Regions from separate parts of the Micromonospora sp. DT201 genome, predicted to be linked through region 1. Evidence: riboswitches for the same ligand, from Rfam matches in the RefSeq annotation. Region 1 holds a riboswitch; the other holds the start of a gene.
The links. A riboswitch is a leader RNA that binds a small molecule or an ion and turns the genes downstream of it on or off. The one in region 1 is predicted to bind S-adenosylmethionine.

Region 2: linked by a shared signal. The riboswitch ahead of ACLQ28_RS21645 (ABC transporter substrate-binding protein) and the one ahead of ACLQ28_RS24605 (aminotransferase class V-fold PLP-dependent enzyme) in region 1 are both predicted to bind S-adenosylmethionine.

Annotation. Positions count from the first base shown of each region.
Region 1 covers NZ_JBNCKP010000017.1:69,749-74,452, reverse strand. The annotation lists gene ACLQ28_RS24610 (PrsW family intramembrane metalloprotease) at 1-1,088, opposite strand, end outside; SAM riboswitch class IV at 1,112-1,232, shown strand; gene ACLQ28_RS24605 (aminotransferase class V-fold PLP-dependent enzyme) at 1,279-2,553, shown strand; gene ACLQ28_RS24600 (FUSC family protein) at 2,618-3,853, opposite strand; gene ACLQ28_RS24595 (HD domain-containing protein) at 3,958-4,614, shown strand; gene ACLQ28_RS24590 (DUF4031 domain-containing protein) at 4,586-4,704, opposite strand, start outside.
Region 2 covers NZ_JBNCKP010000014.1:18,535-23,238, reverse strand. The annotation lists gene ACLQ28_RS21660 (Na+/H+ antiporter) at 1-81, shown strand, start outside; gene ACLQ28_RS21655 (amino acid ABC transporter ATP-binding protein) at 97-840, opposite strand; gene ACLQ28_RS21650 (amino acid ABC transporter permease) at 837-1,628, opposite strand; gene ACLQ28_RS21645 (ABC transporter substrate-binding protein) at 1,668-2,549, opposite strand; SAM riboswitch class IV at 2,824-2,935, opposite strand; gene ACLQ28_RS21640 (amino acid transporter) at 3,023-4,704, opposite strand, start outside.

The sequences.
Region 1 (4,704 bases):
ACCCGCCGCGCCCAGGTACGGGCCGCGTGCCGCCTGCCGAGACTGCTCAGTGCGGCGACCTCGGGTGGGCTCAGCCAGCCGGCACGTACGTAGTCCGGCAAGGTCCGCTCGGTGAGCCGCCCCTCCCAGGCGCGCAGCCACACCGCCAGCCCCACCGTGCCGAAGAAGACCGGCACCATCAGGCCCAGGAAGCCGTACAGCATGATCAACGCTTCGCCGGTGGCCTGGGTCAGCGTGGGCAGCAGGTTCCACGTGCCATGCAACATCATCGCCAGCAGCAGGCCGGCGATCGGGGCGAGCACCCGCACCCTCCGGTCGGCCGTCCGCGCCGCGATGCCCAGCCCGATACCGGTCATCGAGGTGAAGAGCGGATGGGCGAACCCAAACAGCAGGATCCGCAGGATGAAGATGGAGATGACCTGCTGGATGCCCGTAGCCGGGCCATAGCGGTCGGCACCGGACGCGAAGCCCAACCCACCCAGATAGAGGATGTTCTCCACCATCGCGAAGCCGACCGCGGACAGCCCGCAGTAGACCAGGCCGTCGGTGATCCCGGACCACTGGCGACGGCGGAACACCAGCAGCAGGATCGGGCCCAGTGCCTTGGTCAGCTCCTCGATGAACGGCGCCACCAGCACCCCGGTGAGCGCGGACGGCAGGCCCCAGTCGGCGAAGCGGCTGGCCGCGAAGTCGTTCACGGTGAGCGCGGCGGCGGTGGAGACGAACGCTCCCCAGGCGAAGCAGAAGATCAGATACTTCAGCGGCTCCGGTTCGTACCGGTCCAGCCAGAGGTAACAGGCGACCAGCACCGGCACCGGCAGGATGGCGGCAGCCACCCCGATCAGCAGGGCCTGCACACCGAGTGACTGGCCGAGCGTGAAGACCATGAACACCGCGCAGGCGGCGATGAACAGCACCACCCCGGCCAACGCCAGGAACCGCCGCCAGCCCAGTCGGCGCAGCGGCATCCGGGATGCCTCGCCGACGGAAGGTGTCGTGGGTGCGGGCGACGACGGCAAAGGTGAACCGGGCGGGGTGTCGGCCATGCGGTCAGCGTAGCCATCCGCTGCCGGCTGGTCCGGTCGCATCGGTAGCCGCTATGCTGCCGACAGGTCACGAGTGCCAGCGTTCAGCCCCGGCTTGCTGGCCGGCAACCCTCGTCGAGTTCGCGGTGGGGTGCCCCGGGTGATGACCGGGCCCAGCCCGATCGGTGTGCTGGGCAAGCGCGGACCCCGTCCCGATGCCGCACCCGGGGTCCCTGACCCCGGAGGTTCCGGCATGCCCGTCACCCTCGTTCCCTCGCTGCCCACCCGCTTCGACTCCGCGCCCACGCTGGCCACGTCGCGGCCGCTCGACGTCCTCGGCGTACCAGGCGAGATCAACCTGGACTACGCGGCCAGCGCACCGTGCGCGCAGGCCGCCGCCGACGCGGTGGCCGAACTGCTGCCCTGGTACGCCAGCGTGCACCGTGGCGCGGGAGCGCTGTCGCGGCGCTGCACCCTCGCCTACGAGCAGGCACGGCAGACGGTCGGCGACTTCTTCGGCGCCCGCGCCGACGATCACGTGATCTTCACCCGCAACACCACTGACGCGCTCAACCTGCTGGCGCGGGCGGTGCCGGCCGGCACGACAGTCGTCACCTTCGCGGGTGAGCACCACGCCAACCTGCTGCCCTGGCCGCGCGGCTCGGTGCGGCTGCCGGTGCCCTCCGACCCCGCCGGGGCGGTACGCGACCTCGCCGCCGCCCTCACCGAGCTGCGCCGGGGCAGCAACCCGGCGCTGCCGGTGCTGGTCGCGGTGACCGGTGCGAGCAACGTGACCGGTGAGCGGTGGCCGGTCGCCGAGCTGGCCCAGGTGGCCCATCGGCACGGTGCCCGGATCGTGCTCGACGCCGCGCAACTCGCCCCGCACGCGCCGGTCGACCTGCTCACGCTCGACGTCGACTACCTGGCCGTGTCCGGCCACAAGCTGTACGCGCCGTTCGGTGCGGGCGTGCTGATCGGGCGGGCGGACTGGCTGGACGCCGCCCAGCCGTACCTGGCCGGTGGCGGCGCCACCAGCCGCGTTGGTCCGGCCACGCATGACGTGACCTGGGCGACCGGTCCGGCTCGGCACGAGGGTGGCACCCCGAACCTGCTCGGCGCGGTGGCGCTGGCGGCCGTGTGCGCGGCGCTCGGCGACGCCGATCGGGCCGCGCTGGCTGCCCGCGAGCAGGCGCTGCTGGCCCGGCTGCGGACCGGCATCGCCGCGCTGCCGCGTGTGGTGGAGTTGCGCACCTTCGGCCCGGACGCGCCCCGGGTCGGCATCGTCTCGTTCGTGGTCGTCGGCTGGGACTCCGCCGACGTCGCCGCGCGGCTGGCCAGCGAGCACCGGATCGGCGTACGCGACGGGTTGTTCTGCGCCCACCCGCTGGCCCGGCGTCTGCTCAGCGAGGCGGCGAGGCGTACCGGCCGGCAGGACCTGCCGCCGACCGCGCTGCGCGCCAGCATCGGCCTGGGCAGCACGGCCGCCCAGGTGGACCGGCTGCTCGCCGCGCTCGCCGAGCTGGGCTGAGGGCGCAGCTCGCCGAGGTGGGCTGGGCTGAGGGCGCAGCTCGCCGAGGTGGGCTGGGCCTTGCTCAGCCCACCGGCGGGGCCGTGGGTGGCTTCGGCGCCTCGTCGGGCTCGGCCGGTTCACCGACCGGCCGCTCCTGCTCCCCGAAGGCGCTGCGGATCCACCGGTTTGCCTCCTCCTGCTCGATCCCCGAGGCCACCAGCAGGTCGCTGGCGGTGGTCCGGATCTGGGCGATGACCACACTGCCCGAGAAGCCGACCCCGGCGCCGTACGCCCGGCCGGCCTCGCTGACCGCCCGCAGCGACCGCTCTCGGGCCTTCGCCGGCTCCTCACCGGCGGCGAACTCGTTCTTGAGCAGCCGGACCGACTCGGCGAGGTGACCGATCCCGTCCGGCATCGGATCGGGCACGGGCTCCTCGTCCTCGATCAACGTGACGGATCGGCGGATCAGCGTGCCGGTGTTGCGCATCGCCCGGTCGATCGGGTCGGCCGCCTCCGCGTAGTGGATCAGCTCACTGCGGCGGCGCCAGCGGGCCGGGGAGAGGGTGGACGTCTCCTTCGCGCCCTCGATCGCCTCGGCCAGCGTGTCGAGTTCGTCCTTGTTGTTGCGCAGCCGATCCAGGGCGCGCTGGACGCTGGCACGGTCACGGCTGCGCAACCCGGCGGCGGTGATGTCGAGCTGGGTGGCGAGCAGGTCCAGCGCCGGCCGGGCGGCCCGGTTGATCACCCGGAGCGGGTTCAGCGGCAGCAGCACCGCCGTGACCAGCAGCGCGACCCCACCGCCGAGAAAGGCGTCGACGAAGCGTGGGATCTCCAGGTTCTGGGTGGAGGGGCTCAGCGTGACGATCAGCACGGCCGTGGCCGCCGTCTGGATGACGATCGCCACGCTTGCCCCAGCGAAGATCGTGAGCAGGATCGCCACCGTGACCACCATGCCGAGCTGCCACGCTCCGGTGCCGAGCAGGTAGATCAGGAAGTCACCGATGGCCACCCCGATCCCCACCCCGGCGATCAACTCCACGGTCCGGCGGAACCGCTGGCCGACCGACGCCGCCAGGGTGCCGACCGCGGAGATCGGCGCGAAGACCGGCTGCGGGTTGCCGAGCACCTTGTGCGAGATCAGGTACGCCAGCCCGGCGGCAAGCCCCGCCTGCACGGCCAGTCCACCGGCCATCTTCACCCGGTGCAGCCGGTCGTGCAGGGTGGCGCGGCCGCGATGGCGTAGCTGTTCGGTGGCTTCGGCGATCCGCGCACCGTCGATGTCCACCAGGCCCTCGCGCAGCGCGGTACGTCGCACCATCGGAGGTCGGTCGTCCCGCGCCACGGCCATGGGCGCGACTACCCGTGGGCGGCCCGCTGAATCCTCCCGTGCCGCGCTGCGAAGCGATACGGCAGACTCGACTGGTGGTTGATCTACTGGAGCGATGGCGGGTGGCGGCCCTCGGCGCCGGTGCACGGCCGGACGCGGAGTCGACCAGGGCTGGGGAGCAGTTGCTCGCCCGGTGGCGGGAGCCGCACCGGCACTACCACACGGTGACCCACCTGACGGCTGTGCTCGACGTGGTGGACCAGCACGCCGGGCTGACCGACCGGGTCGACGTGGTGCGGCTGGCGGCCTGGTGCCACGACGCGGTCTACGACCCGAAGGCCGCCGGCGACACCAACGAACGGGACAGCGCCGCGCTGGCCGAGAGCGTGCTCACCGGGCTCGGGGTGCCGGCGCCAACGGTGGCCGAGGTGCGCCGGCTGGTGCTGCTCACCGCCGGGCACGCGGTGGCACCGGGTGACCGCGACGGCGCGCTGCTCTGTGACGCGGACCTCGCCGTGCTGGCCACGCCACCGGCCACCTACGAGCGCTACGCGGCGGCGATCCGGCGGGAGTACGCCCACGTGCCGGAGCCGGCCTTCCGGGCCGGGCGGGCCGCGGTGTTGACCGGCCTGCTGGCGCTGCCCGCGCTGTACCGGCTGCCGCCGCTGGCGAGCCGGTGGGAGGAGCCCGCTCGGGACAACGTACGTCGCGAGCTGGCCACGCTCACCGGCTCGTCGACGGGTTCGGGCTGACCAGGTGCTGACGTGGGCTGACCAGGTGCTTCGGGCGGCGCAGACCGGCGACGCGGAGCAACTGGACCAGCTCCCGGCTCGGCACCACCT
Region 2 (4,704 bases), on a different contig from region 1:
GACGACCTCGTGCTGCAGGAACTCCAGTCGGCGCTGGACAACGAGGAGATTCGGCTGTTGGGTCGTGAACCCAACGACTGATCGCGGTCGACGGGCTCAGAGCACCTGGGCGAGGAACCGGCGCAGCCGAGGATGCTCGGCTCGTTCAAAGATCGTCTCGGGCGGGCCGGCCTCCAGCACCACGCCCCGGTCCATGAAGGCGACGGTGTCGGCGACCTGCCGGGCGAAGCCCATCTCGTGGGTGACCACCACCATGGTCATGCCCGCCGCGGACAGGTCGGCCATCACCCCGAGTACGCCCTTGACCAGCTCCGGGTCGAGCGCCGAGGTGGCCTCGTCGAAGAGCATCACCTCGGGCCGTAACGCCAGCGCCCGGGCGATCGCCACCCGTTGCTGCTGACCGCCGGAGAGCTGCGCCGGCCGTGCGTCGGCCTTGGCGGCCAACCCCACCAGCTCCAGTTGGGCCCGGGCGACCGCCTCCGCCTCGTCCTCGCCGAGCTTGCGGAGCCGGCGCAGCGCGAGGGTGACGTTGCGCAGCACGCTCATGTGCGGGAAGAGGTTGAACTGTTGGAAGACCATGCCCACCCGCTGCCGCAACGCGTCCGGGTCGTCGCCCAGCACGCTGCGCCCGTCCAGCAGCACGTCGCCGCGGTCCGGCTCGATCAGCCGGTTGATGGTGCGCAGCAGGGTGGACTTCCCCGACCCGGACGGGCCGATCACACAGGCCGTCGCCCCGCGCGGCACGGTGAGATCGACACCGCGCAGCACCCGGTTCGGCCCGAAGGCGAGGTGCACATCGCGTACGTCGAGGCTGACCGAGGTGGTCGTCGCGGTGGTCATCGCCGGTCTCCTTCCGTTGCGGCGGGCAGCGCCGACGCGGTGTCGTCGTCCTGGTCCTCGTCCTCGTCTGACGGTGTGGTGGTTGGCCGCCCGTTGCGTAGCCGCCGGTCGATCCAGTTGACGACGTGCGTCAGCGGAACGGTCAGCACCAGGTAGCAGAGCCCCGCCAGCAGCAGCGCGGACTCGTTGCCGGTGGTGGCCGCGTAGTCCTGCCCGATCCGGAACAGCTCCCGCTGACTGGCCACCAGGCCGAGGAAGTAGACCAGGCTGGAGTCCTTGATCAGGGCGATGAGCTGGTTCACCCAGGCCGGAAGCACCCGCCGGATGCCCTGCGGAATGATCACCAGCCGCATCGCGTCGGCCCAGGAGAAACCGAGCGCACGGGCACCCTCCAGCTGGGCTGCCTCCACCGACTGGATGCCGGAGCGGAAGATCTCTCCGATGTACGCGGCCGCGATGAGCGACAGCGCCAGGATTCCCAACGGGTAGGGGTCCGGCCCCCAGACCTGCATGCCCAGCGGGGCCAGCCCGACGCCGATCAGCAGGATCGTCGCCGCGGCCGGAAGCCCTCGGAACACGTCGGTGTAGACCCGCGCCGGCCAGCGCAGCCAACGGCTGCGGGAGATGCCGGCGACGGCCAGCAGCAGGCCCAGCACCGAACCGAGCAGGGCGGCGGAGACTGCCAGGATCAGCGTGTTGGGCAACCCGACGGTCAGCATCTCGGGCAGCGCCTCGCCCATCGCGTGCCAGTCGAAGAAGGTCTCCCACAGGGTGCTCAACGGATCCATCGGTCGCCTCTCCTACCGCCCTGCTCGCTCATCACCGGATCAGGAAGCGGCCGACGCGGACGCCGACGGCGTGGCCGCCGCGGACGGGGCCGTCACCGTGCCGCTGCCCGGCTTGAAGTCCGCCGGGATCGGCCGGCCCGGGTAGTACTGCGCCTGCAACCGGGTCCAGGTGCCGTCCGCGATGACCTCGTCGAGGCCCTTGTTCAGTGCCTCGCGCAGCTTGTCGCCGCCCTTGGCGACGGCGTACGCCGTCGGTGCCGGGCTGAGCTGCTTCGCCGCAACGGTGATCTTGCCGCTGCTGTCGGCGGCCGACTTCTCGCCGATCTCGGCCGGGGCGATCCACGCGTCGGCGGTGCCGGCCTTGAGCTGGTTGATCGCGCCGTTGTAGTCCGGCACCCGCACCGGGTCGAGCTGCTCGCCGGTGGCGTAGTCGTCCTGGACGGTGCCCTGTACCACCACGACCCGCTTGCCGGCGAGCTGGTCGAAGCTGGTGATCGGAGAGCCAGCCGGCACGTCCAGGCCGAAGTAGCCGAAGTCGTAGCCGTTGCCGAAGTCGACGGTCTTCTTCCGCGCCTCGGTGATGGTGATCGAGGAGCTGCCAACGTCGAACTTGTGGTTGTTGACCTGGGAGAGCAGGGCGGAGAAGTCGGTGCCGACGAACTCGACCTTGAGGCCGAGCTTGCCGGCCACGGCGGTCAGCAGGTCGTTGTCGAAACCGGTGAACTTGCCGTCCTTGAGGTAGACGTTCGGCGGGGCGTCGGTCAGCGTGCCGGCCCGCAGCACGCCCGGCTGCGCCAGGCCGTACGGGTTCGCGGTGGCGTCGGACGAGCTGTCGCCGCCGCAGGCGGTGAGGGTGGTGGCGGCCAGGATGGTGGCCGCGCCCAAGGCGGCGGCGCGGGTCAGGGCAGGAAGAAATCGCACGGGTGTCTCCGGGAAGGTCGCGTCTCGGCGCGCACGGACGTACGCCGCCGACGGTGCGCCCGCTGGGCGTACCGCTGGAAAGGGTTCGGGAAAGGGGTGCGCTAGTGCGTGATGCCGCGGCGACAGGCGGCGCCGCACATTCGCATCATGTCCACGTGCCGTCGCCGGGTCAGTGCCGGCGAGGGCCAACCGGCGCGGAAATCCGCGACGTCGGTCAGTGGGGCGGTGCTGAGGATGCGCATGGTTCTCCCGGGTCTGTGCTGACCTGGGTGCCAGGCCACGCTTGCACCGGCGTCGTGCCGGTGCCTGGTCTTCACCCGGGGCACCCCACCGCGGAGGAGGGTTGCCGGCCAGCGAGCCGGGGCTTCGCGCTGGCACTCATGACCTGCGGCGAGGCTAGCAGCACGCCCGGGTAGGTCGTCCAGTCGTTATGACCACGCTCACCGTGCGCGACGAGCTGCCCCGCCCGCAGGTCAGCCGGCGTGCACGTGCGGTCGACGGTGCGGGTCGGGCTCCTGGCGGCGCAAGATCTCTCGGGTCACCGAGGCGATGGCACCCTGTCCGAACGCCAGGTAGCGCAGGAGGTTGCGAGCCGGTCCGCCCTCGGACCACTCGAAGTAGATGTGGGGGCGCCGACGGCTGCGGTCGCGGATCTCCAGCAGCAGGGCGGCGAGCGCGGTGGGCACCGAGGAACTGGCCAGGCTGAGCACCGGGAAGCGGCCGTCGGCCACGCTGCCGCGTACCAGCAGCTCGGTCTCGAAGTCGGACGGGTCGGTGACCTGGACCTCGACGAAGATGACGTCGCTGTCATCGGGGAAGTCGTTGTCCGCCATGGTTTGCGCCAGCTTGGCGCGGTACTCCGCCGCGTCCCGGCGGTCGGGATCGTGGGCGATGAGCCGGATTCGCCGTCCGGCCCGATCGTCGATCATCCGCGTCGCGGCGGGGTCCAGTTCGATATGGTCGACCCGCAGCTCATAGGCCCGCATCAGCCGGGACAGCACCGACACCAGGATGATCCCGCCGATGAAACAGGCCGCGATCTTGACGCCGTCGGGACGTTCCGCCACGTTCGCCAGGGTGGTGTAGACGAAGATCACCGCGATGGTTCCGAACGCGATGGTGCGGCCGCGCTGACGCCGCCGCACCGCCGCGAGCGTCACCGCCGTCGCCGCCGAAGTGATCAACACCAGGACGCCTGTGGCGTACGCGCCGCCCTGCGCGTCCACGCTGGCCTCGAAGACGACCGTGATCAGAAACGCCACCGCGGTGAAAACCAGCACCAGCGGCCGGACGGCCCGAGCCCAGGTCGGAGCCATGCCGTAGCGGGGCAGGTAGCGGGGTACGAGGTTGAGTAGACCGGCCATCGCCGACGCCCCCGCGAACCACAGGATCCCGATGGTGGACAGGTCGTAGACAGTGCCGAACACCTCGCCGAGGTGCTCGTGCGCCAGGTAGGCCAGCGCCCGGCCGTTCGCCGGTCCGCCCGGCTGGAAATCCTCCGCCGGGATCAGCACAGTGGTCGTCAAGCTGCTGGTGATCAGAAAGGCGCTCATGATCACCGCGGCGGTGGTGAGCAGTCGGTGCGCCCCGCGGATCCGGCCCAGCGGTCGAGCCTCGGAGTCCTGTGGGTCACCTCGTACGCTCGGCATGACCGCCACCCCGGTCTCGAAGCCGGACAGGCCCAACGCCAGTTTCGGGAAGAGCAGCAGCGACAGCCCGACCACCATCCAGGGATCGCCGTGGCCGGTGGTCAGCGTGGTGGTCCAGTCCCCGACCGCGCTCGGGTGCGTCACCACCCGCCACAGCGCGTCGCCCATCACCACCGCGTTCAACGCCAGGTAGACCGCGACCAGGACGACGGCGATCCCGATGGCCTCGCCGAATCCCTTGAGGAACACTGCGCCCAGCAGCGTCAGCAGCAGCAGCGTGAGCAGCACCTCGTGTCCCTTGAGCCCGCTCGGCCAGAACGGGTTCTCGTCGAGGTGCGCGGTCGCGTCGGCGGCCGACAGGGTGATGGTGATGATGAAGTCGGTGGCCGCGAAACCGAGCAGCACCAGCACCAGCAACTTGCCCGGCCAGTAGCTCAGCAGGCGTACCAACATCGCGATCGAGCCCTCACCGTGCGGGCTCTCCACCGCCACCCGGCGGTAGACCG